3 regions of the Ectopseudomonas oleovorans genome follow, and region 3 is predicted to be linked to each of the others. Evidence: riboswitches for the same ligand, from Rfam matches in the RefSeq annotation. Region 3 holds a riboswitch; each other region holds the start of a gene.
What was found. Region 3 has a riboswitch for cobalamin ahead of N5J71_RS13585 (TonB-dependent receptor plug domain-containing protein). Riboswitches for the same ligand answer to the same signal wherever they lie in the genome.
Positions count from the first base shown of each region.

Region 1 (6,863 bases), on a different contig from region 3:
GAATGAGCCGTATTCTACCGAAAAACTTTTACTGCACAAGGGGTTAGCCTGAAAAAATCAGCAGGCCGATATCCCTTTCTGCTGCCGGGGCGAGCCCCGCTGTCCTTCAGCGGTGGCTCGGGCTCTCGCCTCAGAGTTCCTTGACGGTCTGCACCTGATCCTTGTTGATCGTGGCGCGCTTGCCGTCGAGTTGCTCGAATTCGTAGAAGCCGGATTCTTCATCGAACTGGGGTTTGTCTACCGTCTGTATTTCACGCCCGTCATTCAGGGTGATCACCGACGGCGTGGAACAGCCGGCCAGCACAGTGAAGCCGATTGCCATCAGCAGGGCGGGGATTATCCGTTTGGTCATGGTGTGTCTCCTTGGGTGCTAAAGAGGTGCTATACCCTCGCTCAGACGTGAAACTGTCGTATGAGTTCCGCGCAGGGCTTCTCGCTTCAGCAAGGCGATATGCCGTTCGCGAGCGTTTCCGGTGTGTTCAGGTTGGCCAGGCGGGCATCTTCCAGCGTGCAGTCGACGGCGATGGGGGCTAGGTTGTCGAACCAGCGTTGCGGGCTGCGTTCACCGGATTGCCAGGCGTGTTCCAGATCGTCTCTGAGCCCCGTGGGCAACAGGCAGAACAGTGGCTGCCAGTAGTTGCCCTGGCGGATCACCACCGGCCGGCTCCCCGCGTGGGCAAGCAGTGACTCGATCAGTGCACGGTCCACCAGGGGGGCGTCACAGGGCAGCACCAGCATGTGCTCGTGGCGTGCCGCGGCCATGCCTGCGCGGATACCCGCCAGTGGCCCCTGAAAGTCCTGATCATGATCTGCGACCAGTTGGTCGGCATAAGGCGCATAGCGCTCGGTGTTGCGGTTGCAGGAGATGATCAGGTCGTCGCTCAAGGGTCTGGTCAGGTCATGCAGCCAGGCGATCAGTGGGCGGCCGCGCCAGTCCAGCAAGCCCTTGTCACGGCCACCCATGCGCTGGCCTCGGCCGCCGGAAAGCAGCAGCACCGAGCAGGGGGGTAGTGGGTTGGATACGGGCATGCGGGCGGTCTCCGAAGACAGGCTGTGTGATATAACAGCGCCCATTCTCTCCCAATTGGATGCCTGCCATGAACCATAAGGCCGATGCGGTTTTCGTGCCGCTGAACATTGCCGTGCTGACCGTCAGCGACACGCGCACGCTGGAGACCGACACCTCGGGTCAACTGCTGGTCGACCGCCTGACCGCCGCTGGCCACCAGTTGGCCGCTCGCGTTCTGCTCAAGGATGATCTGTACAAGATCCGCGCCCAGGTAGCGACCTGGATCGCCGAGGATCAGGTACAGGTCGTGGTGATCACCGGCGGTACCGGTTTCACCGGGCGTGACAGCACGCCGGAAGCGGTCACCTGCCTGCTGGACAAGCAGGTTGATGGTTTCGGTGAGCTGTTCCGGCAGATCTCCGTGGCCGATATCGGCACGTCCACCATCCAGTCGCGTGCGCTGGCCGGTCTGGCCAACAGCACCCTGGTGTGCTGCCTGCCGGGTTCGACCAACGCCTGCCGCACTGCCTGGGACGGCATCCTCGGTGAGCAACTGGATGCGCGCCATCGTCCCTGCAACTTCGTGCCGCATCTGAAGCAGGTGGGCGCCTGCGAGACGCACGGATGAGTGGTTGCGATCATCCCGGACTGTTGCCTATGGAGGCGGCGCTGGAGCGCCTGCTGGCTTTGGCAGAGGCGGCGCCCATCGAGCAGAACGAGCTGGTTGCTCTGGCCGAGGCCGATGGACGGGTGCTGGCCGAGCCACTGATTGCGGCGCTGGATTTGCCGCCATGGGCCAACAGCGCCATGGACGGTTATGCGCTGCGCCTGGCTGATTGGAGCGGCCAGCCTCTGCCGGTCAGTCAGCGTATTCAGGCCGGGACTGCGCCTGTGTCGCTGGAGCCGGGTACCTGTGCGCGCATCTTCACCGGTGCGCCGCTGCCGGCAGGTGCCGATACCGTCGAAATGCAGGAGAACGTCGAGCTGGATGAGGCGGGGCGGGTGCATTTCCGTGAGCCACTGAAAATTGGCCAGAACGTTCGAGCTCAAGGTCAGGAAACCCGCGTCGGCGAAGGTGTGTTGCCAGCCGGTACGCGCCTGGGGCCTATCGAGCTAGGGTTGGCGGCGTCTTTGGGGGCGGCGCAGCTTTCGGTGCGCCGGCGTCTGCGCGTTGCGGTGCTGTCTACTGGCGACGAACTGGTAGAGCCGGGTCAGGCGCTTGGCCCGGGGCAGATCTACAACAGCAATCGGCGTCTGCTGATTGCCTGGTTGCAGCGGCTGGGCTGCAGCGTTGTGGATGCGGGCATCTTGCCCGATGATCTGCAGCGTACCCGCGAAGCGCTGGGGGCCTTGGGCGAGGTCGATCTGATTCTCTCCACGGGTGGCGTTTCGGTGGGGGAGGCGGATTTTCTCGGCATAGCCCTGCGCGAGGCGGGCGAACTGGCGCTGTGGAAATTGGCGATCAAGCCAGGTAAACCGCTGACCTTCGGCCACTATCAGGGCGTTCCGGTAATAGGTTTGCCGGGCAACCCGGCCTCGACACTGGTCACCTTCGGACTGCTGGCGCGTCCTTACATGTTGCGTCGTCTTGGGGTGCAGCGGGTCGAACCACTGGGCTTCGCGGTGCCGGCAGGTTTTACCTGGGCTAAGCCGGGTATGCGCCGTGAGTACCTGCGCGCGCGTCTGGAGCATGGGCGCGTGGTGCCCTATGCCAATCAGAGTTCCGGCGTTTTGCGCAGCGCCGCCTGGGCCGAAGGGCTGGCCGAGGTCATGGAAGGCAGTACGCTGGCCGAGGGAGATATGCTGCGTTTCATTCCGCTCAGCGAGATTCTCGGCTAGGTTTCCGAGTCGCCCGACCATGCAGATGGTTGGGCGCTTTAGATGAAATGGCGAGACCACTGAGTCACAATTCTGTCGATAGAATTTGCAAATTAGCGTTATAGAAGGCATAGTCGCGGACTTGTTAAATTCACTCGACACGGTCGTGCCCATGCTAAAACGCTTCGCACCCCTCGTGCCTATTGCACTCACAGTCTTTCTCGCTGCCTGTGCCGGCCATGCGCCGCAGACGCAACCGCAGCAACCGATCAGCGATGCAGCAGTCGAACCTGTGACTCGCCTGATGATCGAGCAGGATGAACCTGCCGATGATGAGATCAACGCGCTGATCGACGATCAACCCTATGAAATGCCGCAACTGGCCGACAGCCTGCTCGATCTCGGGCGTTCGCTGATCGGTACCCGTTATCGCTACGGCGGTAGCTCGGTACAGTCAGGTTTTGATTGCAGCGGTTTTATCGGCTACCTGTTCCGCGAGGAAGTCGGCCTGGAACTGCCGCGTTCCACGCGTGAGCTGATCAACCTCGATGCGCCGAAGGTGGCGCGCGCCGATCTGGAACCGGGTGATCTGATCCTGTTCAATGATCGTGGTCGTGGTCGCGTCAGTCATGCCGGCATCTACCTGGGTGATGATCAGTTCATCCACTCCAGCAGCAGCCGCAGCGGTGGTGTGCGCATCGATAGCCTGGATGACAGTTACTGGAATCGCAGCTACCTGCAAGCCAAGCGCGTACTGGCGCTGGCGCCAGTGGACGATCAAGTCGCAGCCAGGCGTCATCCCTGATGTTTCACGGCGTAACCCCAGGGTTGCGCCGTTCGTCGTGTCTCGGGCAGAGTAGGGCGCATTCAGGCTCAGGATCGCCTCGCTTATGCCCGTCACGACCCGTGTCGCTGTAATTTCTCTTGTTCTGCTACTGAGTGCCTGTAGCAGTCGCGCCCCTTCTCCTCAGCCTGCCTACACGCCGCCAATTGCTTCTTCGTCCTATCAGGGCGGTGCCGAAGATGTGCTGTTTCGCGCGCTTGGCCTGGTTGGAACACCCTATCGCTACGGTGGTAATACACCGGATGGCGGTTTCGACTGCAGTGGCCTGATCGGCTATGTCTATCGTGATGCCGCTGGCATCAGCCTGCCGCGTTCTACTCGTGAGCTGAGTGCGATGCGTACGCCAGATGTTCGTCGTGACGCCCTGCAAAGTGGTGATCTGGTGTTCTTCGCCACCAATGGCGGGCGCGCTGTCAGTCATGCCGGTATCTATGTGGGGGATGGGCGTTTCGTGCATGCGCCGTCCAGTGGTGGCACGGTTCGTCTGGACAGCCTCGATAACGTCTACTGGCAGCGTGTCTATCTCGACGCCAAGCGTGTTATCACTCCAGAGCTTGCTCGCAACCCCTGAGCTTTCGTTTATGGCCGACCCCATTCGCCTGCCGCCTCAACCTGAGGCCTGCGAGTTTTGTGCACGGCCTGTGGCCTTGACCCGCCATCACCTGATTCCCAAGTCACTACACGACAAGGCTTACGTACAGAGGCGGTATCCTCGTCAGGAACGAATTACCGCCACGCTGTGGCTCTGCCGTGCTTGTCATAACCAGATCCACCGGCTGTTCAGTGAAAAGGAGCTGGCGCTGACCTTCAACAGTCGCGAGGCCTTGTTGGGAGATGAGCGCCTGCGTACCTTCGTCGAGTGGCTGGCGAACAAACCGCCAGGTTTCACACCCAGGCATTGAGTGGCGTTGGCGTTGACGCGCAGGGCTGCCAGCCTCTACCCTGCGCGCCTTGCTTCAGGTGCCCCGAGTCGCTGTGAGTGGCGGCCAAGGGGTGAAACAGGGAAGCCGGTTCCAATGCCGGCGCTGCCCCCGCAACGGTAGGTGAGTCAAACGCTGCTTAAGCAGACCGTGTGAAAACGTAGCGAGCGAAGGTCAGGCAAGGCAAAAACAGGCGAAAAATGGTCGGAGTCGCGCTCGACTTTACGAGCTGTAAATGAGCATTTTGATCGGACTCGCGCACGAGACTGTTTTTAACGCCGCATGGCCGAGCGCAGTAGTTTTCACGCAGTCTGCAAAGCCACTGTGCTATGCACGGGAAGGCGCGGCGTCGAACCCATGGTTCGCTCACAAGCCCGGAGACCGGCCTGTCGCAGTTTCACGGCATCGCGGAGGGCGCTGTCCGGCTAACGCTCCGGTTTGACCGGGGTGTTCGTGTTTTTTCGTCTTCCGCTCGCCTGACCAGCCATTGGCGCCTGGATGAGTGCGTGCGGATCATCGCGATTCTTCCTCATTGCCGTTCGTACTGTTCGATGAACAGGCGGCGCGGGTGCCTGACGTACAGGAGCACAGCATGAGCGAATCGACCGACCGCGATGCCCGCCACAAGGCGCGCATGCAACGCAAGAAAGCCCTGATCGACGAAAAGATCGCCCAGGCCCAGGATGAATACGGCCTGCTGCTGGTGCACAGCGGCAATGGCAAGGGCAAGAGCAGCAGCGCCTTCGGCATGGTCGCGCGCGCCCTGGGTCATGGCATCAAGGTCGGCGTGGTGCAGTTCATCAAGGGTGCGGCCAGCACCGGTGAAGAAACCTTCTTCCGCCGTTTTCCCGAGGAAGTCAGCTATCACGTGATGGGCGAAGGCTTCACCTGGGAAACCCAGGATCGCCAGCGTGATATCGCCAAGGCTCAGCAAGCCTGGGCGGTGGCCCAGCGCCTGCTCAGTGATGAGTCGGTCGGCCTGGTGCTGCTGGACGAGCTGAACATAGCCCTCAAGCATGGCTACCTCGAACTGGACGCGGTGCTGGCCGATATCGAAGCCCGGCCGCTGTTGCAGCATGTGGTGGTGACCGGGCGCGGCGCCTTGCCTGGGATGATCGAGGCGGCTGACACCGTCACCGACATGAGCATGGTCAAGCACGCATTCAAGTCCGGGGTAAAAGCACAGAAGGGCATCGAATTCTGATGACCACACGTCACTGTCCGGCACTATTGATCGCCGCACCAGCTTCCGGTCAGGGTAAGACCACCGTCACCGCCGCGCTGGCGCGCCTGCATACGCGTCAGGGGCGGCGGGTTCGGGTGTTCAAATGCGGCCCGGACTTTCTCGATCCGATGATCCACGCCCGCGCCAGTGGCGCGCCGGTGTATCAGCTCGATCTGGCCATGGTCGGTGAGGCGGAAAGTCGCCGACTGCTGTGGCAGGCCGCCGGCGAGGCGGACCTGATCCTGATCGAAGGGGTGATGGGCCTGTTCGACGGCAAACCCTCGGCGGCCGATCTGGCACGCCACTTTGGCGTGCCGGTGCTGGGGGTGATCGACGGTGCGGCGATGGCGCAGACCTTCGGCGCCCTGGCCCACGGGCTTGCCACCTTCCAGCCTAACTTGCCCTTTGCCGGGGTGCTCGGTAACCGCGTTGCCAGCACGCGCCACGGCGATATCCTGCGTGATGCGCTGCCAGCGAGCATTCGCTGGTTTGGCGCCTTGCCGCGTAGCGCCGCGGTGGAGTTGCCCAGCCGCCATCTGGGGCTGGTGCAGGCCGGCGAGTTGGCCGATCTGGATGCACGCCTGGACGCCGCGGCCGATGCGCTGGCGGCCAGTGCCAACGTCGACCTGCCGCCTGCGGTGAGCTTCGCCGCGCCGCAGTTCGATGAGCTGGCGCCGCTGTTGGCTGGGGTACGCATCGGCGTGGCGCGCGACGCGGCGTTCGCCTTTCTCTATCAGGCCAATCTCGATCTGTTGCAGGCGCTCGGCGCTGAGCTGCATTACTTCTCACCGCTCGCTGATCGTGAGCTGCCGCAGGTGGACAGCCTTTATCTGCCGGGCGGTTATCCGGAGCTGTACCTGGCCGAGCTGGAGGGCAACCAGCCCATGGCCGCGGCGATTCGTGCTCATCACCAGGCCGGCAAACCCTTGCTCGCCGAATGTGGCGGCATGCTCTATCTGCTTGATGAACTGCGCGACAAGCAAGGTGCCAGCGGGCGCATGCTCGGCCTGCTGGCGGGCAGCGCCGCCTTGCAGCCACGGCTGACCG
Region 1 is NZ_JAOCLK010000012.1:64,547-71,409, reverse strand. It holds tRNA gene N5J71_RS08715 (tRNA-Pro) at 1-1, opposite strand, end outside; gene N5J71_RS08710 (YgdI/YgdR family lipoprotein) at 131-352, opposite strand; gene mobA (molybdenum cofactor guanylyltransferase MobA) at 439-1,029, opposite strand; gene moaB (molybdenum cofactor biosynthesis protein B) at 1,098-1,637, shown strand; gene N5J71_RS08695 (molybdopterin molybdotransferase MoeA) at 1,634-2,848, shown strand; gene N5J71_RS08690 (C40 family peptidase) at 3,000-3,632, shown strand; gene N5J71_RS08685 (NlpC/P60 family protein) at 3,718-4,242, shown strand; gene N5J71_RS08680 (hypothetical protein) at 4,253-4,573, shown strand; cobalamin riboswitch at 4,613-4,748, shown strand; gene cobO (cob(I)yrinic acid a,c-diamide adenosyltransferase) at 5,184-5,795, shown strand; gene N5J71_RS08670 (cobyrinic acid a,c-diamide synthase CobB) at 5,795-6,863, shown strand, end outside.
Region 1: another riboswitch for cobalamin. It lies ahead of cobO (cob(I)yrinic acid a,c-diamide adenosyltransferase); the one in region 3 lies ahead of N5J71_RS13585 (TonB-dependent receptor plug domain-containing protein).

Region 2 (6,863 bases), on a different contig from region 3:
GGCATTACCGGGAAGTTCGGCAGCATAGCGATATTCTTGGCATGCTTGATCAGGGGCATGCCGATTTCCATATCGACTCCCATTCGGAACTCGAGCTGCTGCTGGCGAATGTTGCGCGACGCGGCCGCTATCAGTTGGTCGAGCTGACCTGGTTGCCGCTTTACATCGGTTTTGCCGATAACGTCAGAGGGCGCGCCCTGGCCGAGCTGTTCGATCAGCGCATGGCGCTGCTGGTCAAGGCCGAGACGTTACGGCCAATCTTCGCGCGCTGGCAGCAGCCTTATCCCTTCGATTGAGCCGGGAGGCCGTCCTACATGCAGTTTCGTCACTGTCTCGCCGTGTTGGCGCTGTTGGGGTCGAGTGTTGTCTGCGCTGCTTCTCAGGTTCAGGTGGTTGGGCTGTTCCCCGGTGCCGCAGTGGTCAATGTCGATGGCCAGCGCAAGCTGGTGCGGGTCGGCCAGACCGGTCCGGGTGGGGTAGAGGTGGTCAGCGTCGACAAGCAGGGGGCGGTGCTGCGTGTCGAGGGTGTCGAGCGCGCCTATCCACTGAGTCGTGAATACAGTGCCGGTTTCGCCGAGCCGGTAAGGAAGCGTCTGAGCATCGCCAAGGGGCCAGGTGGTCACTACTGGATCACCGGTTCGGTCAACGGCCAAAGCGTGCCATTCCTAGTGGATACTGGTGCCACGTCGGTTGCTCTCAACGAAGCCCAGGCGCGCCGCCTAGGCATCGACTTTCGCGTCAGTGGGCAACCGCTCACGGTCAGCACGGCCAGTGGCACGGCGCGGGGCTGGCGGGTCCGCCTGGATCGGGTCAAGGTCGGCGATATCGAGGTGCTTGGTGTCGAGGCCGTGGTGTTGGAGGGTGGCGCGCCCGCCGAAGCATTGCTCGGCATGAGCTTCATGGGGCGGGTGGGCTGGCGCGAAGAACAAGGCATGCTGGTGCTCGAATCCAAGCTTTGAGGTTGCCATTGACCGTTTCGATACTGATGATCGGCAATTCTGACTGACCCGCCAGCGGGGGCTGCTGATACAATGCCGGCCCTGTTTCGTACTCATTGCCAGGAGCATCCGGTGTCCGTCGTGTTCGTCGCCGCCTCCCAACTGCCCACGCCCTTCGGTGTGTTCACCATGCACGGTTTTCTCGATGAGGCTACCGGCAAGGAACATGTCGCCCTGACTTTCGGCAACGTCGCCGACGGTGCACCGGTGCTGGGGCGTCTGCACTCCGAATGCCTGACCGGCGACGCGCTGTTCAGCCTGCGTTGCGACTGTGGTGCCCAACTGCAGGCTGCGCTGCAGGCCATCGCCAACGAAGGTCGCGGCGTGCTGCTGTATCTGCGTCAGGAGGGCCGGGGCATTGGTCTGCTGAACAAGATCCGCGCCTATGAGCTGCAGGACGGTGGCGCCGATACCGTGGAAGCCAACGAGCGCCTGGGTTTCGGTGCTGACCAGCGTGACTACGCCATCTGCCTGCCGATGCTCGAGCATCTGGGCATCGACAGCCTCAAGCTGATGACCAATAACCCGCGCAAGGTCAAGGCGCTGGGCGACATGGGCATCGCCGTGGATCACCGTGTGCCGTTGCAGATTGCACACAACCCCTACAACAAGCGCTACCTCGCCACCAAGGCCGGCAAACTCGGTCATATGCTGGGCAACCAGCATCAGGGTGAGACCGAGGAGCGCCTGTGACCCGAGGCCAGGTAAAGCGGCGTCTTGCGCTGGCCTGGTGGCGTCAACTGGGCGTGGCGCTGGCGCCCTTGTTCATGTTCAACCTGCTGTTCGGCGGTGGCGGGCACACGGTCATGAGCATGCCGATGTTCATTGCCGGCCTGGCCTCGATGTTCGTCAGCCTGCCGCTGTTCTCTGCCTACAAGCACGCCCTTATCGCCACCCAGAAAGCCCTCGATAGTGACGAGGAACCCGCCGCCTGGCTGGAGTTGGATCGTGTGCGTCTGCGCGCCCTGCTTGGGGCTGCGCTGCCTGCGTGGATCGCCGCGTTGGCAGTCCTTGCTGGCCTCGAGGCGATCCCGTTGGTACTGCTGGCGCTGTCGTCCATCGTGCTACACAGCCTCTACCGCATACCTCGCCAGTTGGGTTGATGCGCACGCTGCTGCTCGCGCTTTGCCTGCTGGCGTTGCCGCTGTCAGCTGCCGAGCGTGTGATCAGCCTGGCACCCTCGCTCAGTGAAATCATGCTCGACCTGGATGCTGCTGACCTGCTGGTCGGCGTGCTCGAAGGCGATGAGCGTCCCGCCGCGCTGGCGCACCTGCCCACTGTTGGTCGTTATGGTCAGCTGGAATTCGAGCGACTGCTGCAACTGGAACCGGATCTGATCCTTATCGCACCCGGTAGCGTGCCGCCGGCGCAACAAGCGCAGTTGCAGCGTTTCGGTATCGACCTGCTGATCGTCGAGCCGCAGCGCCTTGACCAACTCGGCGAGGCCTTCGTGCGTATTGGTGAGCGAGTGGGCCGGGCGGAGCAGGGTGAGCGGCTGGCTGACGAGTTTCGGGCTCAGTTGCAGGCGCTGCGCCAGCACTACCGGCGTGAGCAGCCCCTGACGGTGTTCTATCAGATCTGGTACCAGCCGCTTTACACCATCGGTGGCGAACAACTGATCGGCGATGCCCTGCAGGTGTGTGGCGCGCGCAATCTGTTCGAGGACCTGCCGCAGCCGGCGCCGCAGATCAGCGTCGAGGCGGTACTGGCGCGTGATCCCGATGTGATTCTCGGCGGCAGCAATGCCGAGCTGAGCGCCTGGCAGGCCTGGCCGCAGTTGCATGCGGTGCGCCGGGGGCAGGTATGGGCAGTGCCGGACAAGGGCCTGGAAAGGCCCAGTCGGCAGATGCTGGGCGCCATCGAGCAGTTATGTGAGCGGATGGCGGTTGCGCGGTAGCCCCTTCAGGCGGTGCGCCGTGCGCACCAAGGTCAGAGTTGCGGCGTCCAGGTGACGGCGAACAGCGCGGTACGCCCGGCGCTGTTGTAGCCGAAACGGCCATTGGGTGTGCTGTAGGTCGCTTCTGCGTAATCCTTGTCCAGCAGATTATCCAGCTTCAGGCTCAGCCCCAGTTCCTCATTGGCCTGCCAGGCGGCGCGGAGGCTGAGCAGGCCATAGCCGCTCATCTCGATGTCGTTGTCGGCATCATCATAGCGACCACTGATCGCACGCCAGCCTGCGCCCACCGACACATCGCCAAAGCGGCGGTCGAGATCCAGGCTCAGCGTGCGTTTGGCCCGGCGCAGCAGGGTATGGCCGCTGTCGCGGTCACGCGGGTCGATCAGGGCTAGAGCGAGATTGCCCTGCCAGCCGAACAGCTCCTGCTGCACGGCGGCCTCGAAGCCATTGATCCGCGCAGTCTGGATGTTCTGTGGAATGAAGCTTTCGTCGAAGACGATGGCATCTTCGATTTCGGTTCGATACACGGAAGCCTGCAACGATCCTGTGTCGCTGTAGCGGCTGCGCCATTGCAGCTCGTAGCTCTTGGAGCGCTCGGCTTGCAGGTCGGGGTTGCCGTACGACTGATCGTAGAGATCATTGAAAGTTGGCGCTCTGAAACCTTCGCTGTACGACAGGATCAGGTCGTTGGCCCTGTTCAGGGGCAGGGTCAGCGCCGCGTTCCAGGTGTTCTCGCTGCCGAACTGCTGGTTATCGTCGTGGCGCAGTCCCAGCTCGGTCGAGAATGTATCGCCGCTGTAGCGGTGTTGGACGAAAGCCGCGCGGTTCCAGCGTGAATCCTCCGCGAAGTCTGCGCTGCTGTGCAGGCGATCCTCGTACCAGTCGGCGCCAGCCAGAATTTGCTGGTGGTCGGTGAGGGTCAGGGTATTTACCCAGCTCGCCGAGTCGCGATAGGTGGTATAGGTAAAGAATGAATCGGTTGACGCCAGCGGCGAGTCATCACCCGTGTCGCGCTGGTCTTTACTGTGACCCATTTCCAGGCGGCTGCTCCAGCGGTCGTTGAGGCGGCCGTCGATGAACCCGGAAAGGCTGCTGACCTGAAAGTCCGTTGTCGGTAGCAGGCCGGTAAAAACATCGTCGTATTCAACCTGCCCGCGCTGATCGAGAGCACTAAAGCCCACCTGCAGATCGTCATTGAAACTGTGCGACAGATTCAGGCTGAGCGAGCGGTTGCGATAGGCGTCATCGTCGCTGTTGGCGCCTAAACCGTCGCGGGTGGCGTCGATGCCGGCCGTCTCGTCCAACGCTGCGCTGAGGTTAAAGCGCGTACGTTCGTCACCACCGGCGAGACCAAGGCTGCGCTGGTACGTGCTGTCGCTGCCTGCCGCCAGGCGCGCGTAAGGCTTGAGGCCGCGGCCATCGCCCTGACGAGTGAAAATCTGAATCACCCCGCCAATGGCGTCGGAGCCATACAGCGCCGAACGCGCGCCACGTACCACTTCGATACGCTCGATCTGCTCGGGGGCGAGAAACTCCAGGCTGCTGGTGCCGCTTGAGGCCGCCGCGATACGTTGCCCGTCGACCAGGACCAGGGTTTGTGCCGTGCTGGTGCCGCGCAGGAACACACCCGTCTGGCTGCCAGCACCGCCAGTGCGGACGACGCTGAGGCCGGGCACGCGCTCCAGCAACTCGGCGACGCTACTGACCTGCAGACGTTCGATGTCGTCCCGCTCGAACACCGTGGTGGCGGCGGTGGCCCGCGCTTGCGGTTCGGCCAGGCGCCCGGAGGTGACGACCAGCGGCTCGGCCACGTAGGGCTCGGCGGCCAGCGAGAGACCTGGCATGACGGCGATGGCCAGAGCCAGACGGGACAGTTTCATTCTCTTTCCTCAACGGTCGGCAGACGGTCGAGGAGGGCAGGCGCAAGCGCAGGACGGCGCTTGACCGTGCTGCCCTCCGCAACACCGGTCGCACCGCCTGGGCCGGTCTCCGGGCTCTCGACCCAGGTCCGCCTTCTCAGGCTTGGCCCAGTGGCTGTTGGACGTGGCGCAAGCTCAGCACTTGCAGTCGATTACCGTTGCGGGGGCAGCGCCGGATTTACACCGACTTCCCGTTTAACGCCGCTTGCGCAGCGCACCCTGGCGGAACATGAATGGCGCGCACCTTAGTGCGCACGCATATGAATGACAAGCAAGCGCCGCTCATTCAGCGATGAGCGGGCTTCATGCTCAGGCCTGAAGCAAACTCAGACGCTCACGTACCGCGCGTTCGATCCCTGCTTCGTCGAGGCCGCACTCGGCGAGCATCTGGCTCGGCTTGGCGTGCTCGACGTAGTAGTCGGGCAGGCCCAGGTGCAGCATCGGCAGCTGGATGTTCTCGGCGGCGAAGAATTCGCTGACCGCGCTACCGGCGCCGCCCATGATGCTGTTTTCTTCGATGGTCACCAGCAGCTCGTGGCTGCCTGCCAGCTCGCGCAGCAGCGCTTCGTCCAGCGGCTTGACGAAGCGCATGTCGACCACCGTGGCATCCAGGGTTTCACCGACGCGCAGGGCTTCGGCCAGTTGCACGCCGAAGGCCAGCAGGGCGACGCCCTTGCCCTGGCGGCGCACCACCGCCTTGCCAATTTCCAGCGGCTCCAGGCCGGCATCGAGCGCTGCATTGGGGCCGGTGCCACGCGGGTAGCGCACCGCTGCCGGGCCGTCGAACAGGTGGCCGGTGGTGAGCATGCGGCGCATCTCGTTCTCGTCGCTCGGCGTCATCACCAGCATGCCGGGGATGCAGCGCAGGTAAGACAGGTCGAAGCTGCCTGCATGGGTCGGACCGTCTTCGCCGACCAGGCCGGCGCGGTCGATGGCGAACAGCACATCGAGGTGCTGCACGGCGACGTCGTGGATCAACTGGTCATAGGCGCGCTGGAGGAAGGTGGAGTAGATCGCCACCACCGGCTTGGCACCTTCGCAGGCCATGCCGGCGGCGAGGGTGACGGCGTGCTGCTCGGCAATGGCGACGTCGAAGTAGCGCTCGGGGAAGCGCTCGCTGAACGCCACCAGATCCGAGCCTTCCTTCATCGCCGGAGTGATGCCGACCAGGCGAGCGTCCTGCTCGGCCATGTCGCACAGCCACTGGCCGAACACGTTGGAGTATTTCGGGCCGCTTGGTTTCTTCGGTGCGGCGACCGGGGTCACCGGTTCCAGCTTGGTGATGGCGTGATAGCCGATGGGGTCAGCCTCGGCCGGGGCGAAACCCTTGCCCTTCTTGGTCACCACATGCAGGAACTGCGGGCCGTCGAGGTCGCGCATATTGCGCAGGGTGGTCACCAGGGTGGGCAGGTCGTGGCCGTCGATCGGGCCGACGTAGTTCCAGCCCAATTCTTCGAACAGGGTGCCGGGCACCAGCATGCCCTTGGCGTGTTCCTCGACCTTGCGCGCGATTTCCCAGGCGCCGGGCAGGCGCGAGAGGATCTTCTTGCTGCCCTCGCGCATGCTGGCGTAGGTGCGGCTGGAGATGATCTTGGCCAGGTAGTTGGACAGGCCGCCGACATTCTTGGAGATCGACATGTCGTTGTCGTTGAGGATCACCAGCATGTTGGCGTTGACGTCGGTGGCGTGGTTGAGCGCCTCGAAGGCCATGCCGGCGGTCAGGGCGCCGTCGCCGATCACCGCCACGCTCTTGCGCTTCTCGCCCTTGAGACGGGCCGCGATGGCCATGCCCAGCGCCGCGCTGATGCTGGTGCTGGAGTGGCCGACGCCGAAGGTGTCGTACTCGCTCTCGCTGCGTCGCGGGAAGGCGGCCAGGCCGTCCTTCTGGCGCAGCGTACCCATGCGTTCGCGACGACCGGTGAGGATCTTGTGCGGGTAGGCCTGGTGGCCGACGTCCCACACCAGGCGGTCATCGGGGGTGTCGAAGACGTAGTGCAGGGCGATGGTCAGCTCGATCACACCGAGCCCGGCACCGAAGTGCCCGCCGCT
Region 2 is NZ_JAOCLK010000009.1:51,600-58,462, reverse strand. It holds gene N5J71_RS06750 (substrate-binding periplasmic protein) at 1-296, shown strand, start outside; gene N5J71_RS06745 (TIGR02281 family clan AA aspartic protease) at 315-959, shown strand; gene ribA (GTP cyclohydrolase II) at 1,071-1,691, shown strand; gene N5J71_RS06735 (MFS transporter) at 1,688-2,101, shown strand; gene N5J71_RS06730 (cobalamin-binding protein) at 2,101-2,895, shown strand; gene N5J71_RS06725 (TonB-dependent receptor domain-containing protein) at 2,928-4,775, opposite strand; cobalamin riboswitch at 4,859-5,051, opposite strand; gene dxs (1-deoxy-D-xylulose-5-phosphate synthase) at 5,124-6,863, opposite strand, start outside.
Region 2: another riboswitch for cobalamin. It lies ahead of N5J71_RS06725 (TonB-dependent receptor domain-containing protein); the one in region 3 lies ahead of N5J71_RS13585 (TonB-dependent receptor plug domain-containing protein).

Region 3 (6,863 bases):
CAGGTCTTCCTGGCCGGTTTCGAAGTAGGCGCAGGAGTAGACCATGTCGCGGTCCAGCCACAGGCGGTAGAACTCGTTGGACAGGTCGTAGTGGTAGCTGATGGCCTCGGCGTCGCTGCGTTTGTCGTGGGCGGCGTATGGCTCAGCTGGTGTGGATTCATCCCCGAGCAGCGCCGTGCTCAGCGCATCGCCAACCTCGATGGCCTCCTCGATGGGGCCTTCCAGATCCACCCGTCCCTCGACATAGGCAGCGCCCAATGCATCCAGGCTGGGATGGGCCAATTGCGTGACCAGCGAGGGATCCTTCACCACCAGCGTCACCCTGGGTTTGGGCCCAAGGTCGATCTGCTTGCCGTCCCATAACTTCAGGCGCAGCGGTAGTCGTAGATCACGAAGTGCGGTGGGCAGTTGCGCGAGCATGGGCATCCCTCCTGGCCAGGAGTCTGTGTTATGGAGACTAGCTTAGATGACCTTTGCGCCCTTGCAGCAGTTCGATCCTGGCGACTAGCGGCGCCTGAGCAGGGCTACGAAGAACGCTCCGCCAATGGCGGCGGTGACGATGCCGATGGGCAGATCCTGCGGCGCCAGCCAGGTGCGCGCGGCGACATCGACCCAGACCAGGAACAGCGCCCCCAGCAGCGCCGCCACCGGCAGCACGCGACGGTGCTCGGCGCCGACCAGAAAGCGCGCCACGTGCGGCAGCATCAGCCCGACGAAACCGATGGCGCCGGACAGCGATACCAGCACGCCGGTGAGCAGCGAGGCCACCACGAATACCAGCAGGCGCACCCGCCGTGGCTCCAGGCCCAGGCTCACCGCGCTCTGCTCGCCGGCCATCAGCGCGTTCAACGCGCGGCCCAGGCCGAGCAGCACGACCAGCGCCAACAACAGGCACAGCGCCGGCAGCCAGAGCAGCTCCCAGCGCGCCAGACCGAGGCCGCCGAGCATCCAGAACAGCACCGAGCTGGCCGCATGCGGGTTGCCCAGGTACAGCAACAGGTTGCTCGCCGCCATCATCACGAACGACACCGCCACTCCGGCCAGCAGCAGGCGCTCGCTGTGCAGCCGACCACCGCGACTGGCAATCGCCAGCACCAGCAGCATGCTCGCCATGGCGCCGACGAAGGCCGCCAGCGGCAGGCTGAGCATCCCGGCAAACTCGCCCAGGTAAAGCACCACGAGCACCGCACCGAAGGCTGCGCCAGAGCTGACGCCAAGCAGGTGCGGGTCGGCCAGCGGGTTGCGCGTTACCGCCTGCAGCGCCGTACCCACCAGCGCCAACCCGGCGCCCACCAGCGCGCCGAGCAGCACCCGTGGCGCGCGCAGTTGCCAGACGATACTGTCCTGGCCGACGCTCACCGCCACTGCGGGCTCGATGCCGAACAGCTGCCGAGCGAGTATTGCCAGCACGCGCTCCAGCGGCACCTGAGCCGCGCCGAAGACCAGCGACAGCGCACAGGACAGCGCCAGCAATACCGCCAGGCCGAGCAGCAGCAAGCGAAAACGCGTCACTGCGCGAAGGCCTCGGGATGCAGCGCGGCAGCCAGGGTTTCGATGGCGGCGACGTTGTCCAGGCTCGGTGTGACGGCGAGATAGGAGAGCACCACGAAGCGCTGCTGGCGAATCGCCGTGACGCCCTGCAGCGCCGGGTGCTGCAGGAGAAAATCGCGCTTCTGCGCCGCCGTGCGTTCGCCATAATCGACGATCAGAATCAGCTCCGGGTCCTGCTCGACCACGGCCTCCCAGCCCACCTGCATCCAGTTGGCCGCTACGCCGTCCATCACGTTGCGCCCACCAGCCGCGGCGATCAGCGACTGCGGCATACCCAAACGGCCGGCACTGAAGGGCAGGTCCTCGCCGCTGTCGTAGACGAACACCCGCGGTCGCGTCGGTTGCTCACCGAGCTGCGCACTTACCGCCGCTACCCGCGCCTGCATGCCCTGTACCAGGGTCTCGGCACGATCCTCGACGGCGAAGATGCGGCCGAGGTTGCGCAGGTCGTTGTAAACATCGTCCAGGCTGGCGACGCGGCCAGGCGTGACGTGCGCGCAGGACTCGCTCAGCTCGTACACCGGAATGCCGAAGCGCGCCAGGCTGGCCGGGGTGACCTCGCCGCCGATGCGCATCCCGTAGTTCCAGCCGGCGAAGAAGAAGTCGGCGTCGGCATCGAGCAGATTCTCCAGCGACGGATAGCGTGCGGCCAGTTCGGGCAGCCCATCGAGCTGCGCCTGCATGGCCGGCTCGACGGTCTTCCAGCCGCTGATGCCGCTGTAGCCGACCATGCGCTGCCTGAGGCCAAGATCCAGGAGCATGGCGGTCAGGGTGATGTCGTGGCTGACCGCCCGCTGCGGCGGCTGCTCGATGGTCACCTGACGGTCGCAACTGGTGACGGTGACGGCCCAGGCGGGGCTGGCCAACGCCAGCAGGATCGCGCCAATGAGAGTAGGAGCGAGCTTTGCTCGCGAAGCTTCTGTCGTTCCCCAAGGTTCGCGAGCAGAGCTCGCTCCTACAGATGCAACCGTGCGTAAACGCTTCATCAAACGATCCAGGTAATACGCGGATGACCCGCCAGTGGATGGGTATCGACCAGCGCCTGCAGGCCGAACACCTGCTGCAGCAACTCGGCAGTGAGCACCTCAGCGGGTGTACCGACGGCCACCAGGCGTCCCTTATCCAGCACGCAGAGGCGGTCGCAGAAGGCCGCCGCCAGGTTGAGGTCGTGGAAGCTGGCCAGGGTCGCCAGGCCCAGCGCCTTGATCTGCCGCAGCAGTTCCAGCTGGTAACGCGGGTCAAGGTGGTTGGTCGGCTCGTCGAGGATCAACAACTGCGGCTGCTGTACCAAGGCGCGGGCCAACAGCGCGCGTTGTTTCTCGCCACCGGACAGTCGCGCGAACGGCTGTTGCGCCAGGCCGCCGAGGCCAACGCGTGCCAGCGCCTCGTCGATCAGACGGCGATCCTCGGCATCGTCGCCATCGAACAAGCCCTTGTGCGGCGTGCGCCCCATGGCCGCCACCTCCTCCACACGCAGGCCGAAGTCCTGCGGAAATTCCTGCAGCACCACGGCCACGCGCTGCGCACTCCAGCGCGGCGGGCGTTGCCACAGCGCCTCGCCGCCCAGCTCGACGCTGCCGCTGCACGGCCGCTGGAAGCGATAGGCGCAGCGCAGCAGGCTGGTCTTGCCGCTGCCGTTGGGGCCGATCAGCCCCAGCAGCTCGCCGTCACCAACGTCCAGGTCGATGCCGTCGAGCAGCGGACGCTGGCCATCGGGCGACCAGGCCAGCGCCTGAATACGCAAACGCGGAGTCATCAGAAGCTGTAATCCGCGGTGACGAAGAACGAACGCGGCGCCCCCAGATACCACTGCTCGCCGTCGCTGCTGGCGCTGGTGGCGTACTGGCGGTCGAACAGGTTGTTCAGTTCCAGGCCCAGGCGCACGTCCGGCAATGCCTGCCAGGCGACGTTGGCGTCGACCAGCTGGAAGGTCATGGTGCCGGCGCCGACGTACTGACGGGTGCCATCGTACAGCTGCATGGTCGCCGCATGGCCAGTGAAACCGCGCGCCGACAGCGCGGTGCCGCCATTGCCGGGCGAGCCGATGCTGCTGATACCCGGCGTGCGCGTCACAGCATCCTGCACGCTGCGGTTGTTGCGTTCGCGCACCTCCGCGCCGCTGAGGCTGGTGGTGCTGGCCGGTGTTTGCAGCGCCGACAGCTCCAGGCGCGAGCCGGACGTAGTATGCGTATGCAGATCGCTCTCGCCTTCCTCGACAACGTGCGCCTGGACGGTGACGTCAGGCAGATCGACTGGTGAGGCGCTGGCCATGGCTGAAGCAGCCAATAGCAACGCGAACGATGCACAGGTTTGGAACAGGGGATAGCGCGCCATATTGCTTCCATCGCAAAGAGAAAAGGCACGGCAATCCGATGGAAATGCGCAACAGCAGACAGGGGCACGGGGCGCCCTACTGGAGTCAACGCCCGCCCACCGCGGGTTGCCAGACACAAACGACTCCAGGCCGGTCTCCGGGCTTGCGAGGGTCATGAACGCATCGCCTTCCCATGCGCGGGGCGCACAGTGGCGTATCGATGCGGTCGCTCGCTTACCGTTGCGGGGGCAGCGTCGGACTTCAACCGACTTCCCGTTTCACCTCACGCGCGGCGGCGTGAGACACCTGAAGCGGGGCGGATATGACCACCCACACCCGCTCAAGTCAAGGCGCGGGGGCAATTGCGGGAGGCGCTTTAGCGGCGACTGCTCGTAGCCTGGATTGGCCGCAGGCGTAATCCGAGTTGCTAATTGTTGCCCTGCTCATCGATGCGCAACTCCGGCAACGCCCTACCCGCCACCAGGCGCTCATCGACTAGACGGATCACCGCCGCCTCGTCCTTGATGCCGTACCACTCGCCCTGTGGATAAAGGCTCGCGGTCGGGCCCAGGTCACAGGGAAACTGGCACTGGCTGCGGGTGATATGCACACCGCCCTCGCACTCCAGCTTGCCAGCGCTCTTGAGCCGCTGGCGCAGGGTTTTCCACAGGCCCAGCGCGCCCTTGCGCGTGCAGCGCGGGCCATTGCACAGCAGCAGGCGTTGGGCGTGTGGCGGGATCTGCGACCAGGCGTGGTGCGCAGGCACGGGCGGCACGTCACTGCAGGGCAGATGCGCCTGACGATGCGCCAGCAGTGCGCCCAGGCCATCGAGCCAGGCATCTTCCATGGCGCTGCAAACCACGAATACCTCGCTCCCGTTACCGCGTTCGGCGATGCACTCGCGCAGCCAGTCGCGGTGCGCGGCATCGGCGCGTGGCTCCAGATCGACCACCAGCAACGGGCGTGGCGCCTCGATGATGGCCTGCCAGAAGCCGTCCTGTTCCGTGTCATGCAGATGCGCCTCACCCAGCAGCGTTTCGGTACGCTGTTGCAGACGCTCGGACGATGCACCGCGCCCCAGGCCGGGGCCGATGAACAGGATGCGCGCGTAAGGGGCTTGGCTCATGACAGTCTCCAAAAGAGCCGGCAGTCTAGCAGCGCAACGGCAAGCGTAGGGCGGGTGTAACCCGCTAGACCGACATTGGCGGGTTTCACCCGCCCTACAGAAGCAGCGCCTCGCCCCAGGCATCCAACTCAGTGAACTCGCGCCTCACCACTGGCAATGGCATGCGGCGTGGCGACAAGTGTAGGGCGGGTGCAACCCGCCAGACCGGCGGTGGCGGGTTTCACCCGCCCTACAGAAGCAGCGCTTCGCCCCAGCCATCCAACTCAGTGAACTCGCGCCTCACCACTGGCAATGGCATGCGGCGTGGCGACAAGTGTAGGGCGGGTGCAACCCGCCAGACCGGCGGTGGCGGGTTTCACCCGCCCTACAGGGACAGCGCCTCGTACAGAGCGTCCAACTCCGCAAACTCACGCGTCACCAATGGCAATTCGGGGCGACGCAACAGCAGCACTGGCAGACCCAACTCTCGCGCCACCTGCAGCTTCGGCTCGGTGGACGCGCTGCCGCTGTTCTTGCTTATCAGCACGTCGCAACGCAGGCGGGCGAACAGGGCGCGCTCCTCGTCCAGCGAGAACGGCCCACGTGCGCCAATGATCTCGGCGCGCGGCGACGCCGGCTCGGCCTGCAGGCAGCGCACCGTCCAGCGCTGGTGTTCGGGTATCTCCTGCAAGTGCGCCAGCGGCTCGCGGCCGGAGGTAAAAAATGGCCGTTCGAACGGCGCCAGCGCGCGGGTCAGCTCATCCCAACCGTCCACTTCGCGCCAGTCGTCATCCGCGCCGGGCTGCCAGCCAGGGCGACGCAATGCCCAGCACGGCACGTCTGCGATTTCTGCGGCGCGGGCCGCGTTGTGGCTGATCTGCGCAGCGTACGGATGGGTCAAATCCAGCAGCAGCTCGATGCCTTCACTGGCGATAAAGGCAGCCAAACCCTCGGCGCCACCGAAGCCGCCGACGCGCACGCGGCAGGCCAGGTCGTCCGGCACCCGGCCCAGACCTGCCAGGCTGTACACCGTCTCCGGGCCCAGCCGACGCGCCAGACGCAGCGCTTCGGTAGTGCCACCGAGCAGCAGGAGTCGCGCGCTCACGGCTTGCGCACCATCAGCAGGGTAATCGGCAACGCCGCGCGCCAGGTGTCGAAGCCGCCCAGCGGCTGTGCCTGGGCCACGGTCAGACGCAGCAGTTCACCGCCATGCTGTTCACGGAAGGCGACCAGGGCCGCCTCACTCTGGATAGTCACGGCATTGGCCAGCAGACGCCCGCCCGGCTTTAGCGCGGCCCAGCAATCATCGAGGACGCCAGGCACGGTAACGCCACCGCCGATAAAGATCGCATCCGGCGCCGGCAGTCCATCCAGTGCTTCGGGCGCATGTCCAGCGACCAGTTGCAGGCCGGGCACGCCGAGAGCATCGCGGTTGTGGCGGATATGCGCCTGGCGCCCTTCGTTGGCCTCGATGGCGATGGCCCGGCAGGCCGGATGCGCGCGCATCCATTCGATGCCGATGGAGCCGCAACCGGCGCCGACATCCCACAGCAACTCGCCAGGCAGCGGCGCCAGGCGCGCCAGGGTGACCGCGCGCACGTCGCGCTTGGTCAGTTGCCCGTCGTGGCGGTAGGCCTCGTCCGGCAGGCCGCAGGTCGGTGGCAGCAGTTGCGCGCCGGTGTCGACCAGGCACTCCACGGCCAGCAGATTGAGATCGGCACCGCGTGGCAGGTTCCAGCTCGCGGCCAGGCCCTCGATGCGGCACTCGTCAGGCCCGCCAAGGTGCTCCAGCAGAGTCAGGCGGCTGGCGCCGAAACCACGTGCGCACAAGGCTTCGGCGACCTGCGCAGGGGTGTCACCATCGGCGCTCAATACCAGCAGGCGCGTACCGGG
Region 3 is NZ_JAOCLK010000024.1:34,059-40,921, forward strand. It holds gene cfaB (C17 cyclopropane fatty acid synthase CfaB) at 1-420, opposite strand, end outside; gene N5J71_RS13570 (FecCD family ABC transporter permease) at 505-1,512, opposite strand; gene N5J71_RS13575 (ABC transporter substrate-binding protein) at 1,509-2,537, opposite strand; gene N5J71_RS13580 (ABC transporter ATP-binding protein) at 2,537-3,307, opposite strand; gene N5J71_RS13585 (TonB-dependent receptor plug domain-containing protein) at 3,307-3,885, opposite strand; cobalamin riboswitch at 3,997-4,190, opposite strand; gene N5J71_RS13590 ((2Fe-2S) ferredoxin domain-containing protein) at 4,293-4,991, opposite strand; gene N5J71_RS13595 (cobalt-precorrin-6A reductase) at 5,356-6,075, opposite strand; gene cbiE (precorrin-6y C5,15-methyltransferase (decarboxylating) subunit CbiE) at 6,072-6,863, opposite strand, start outside.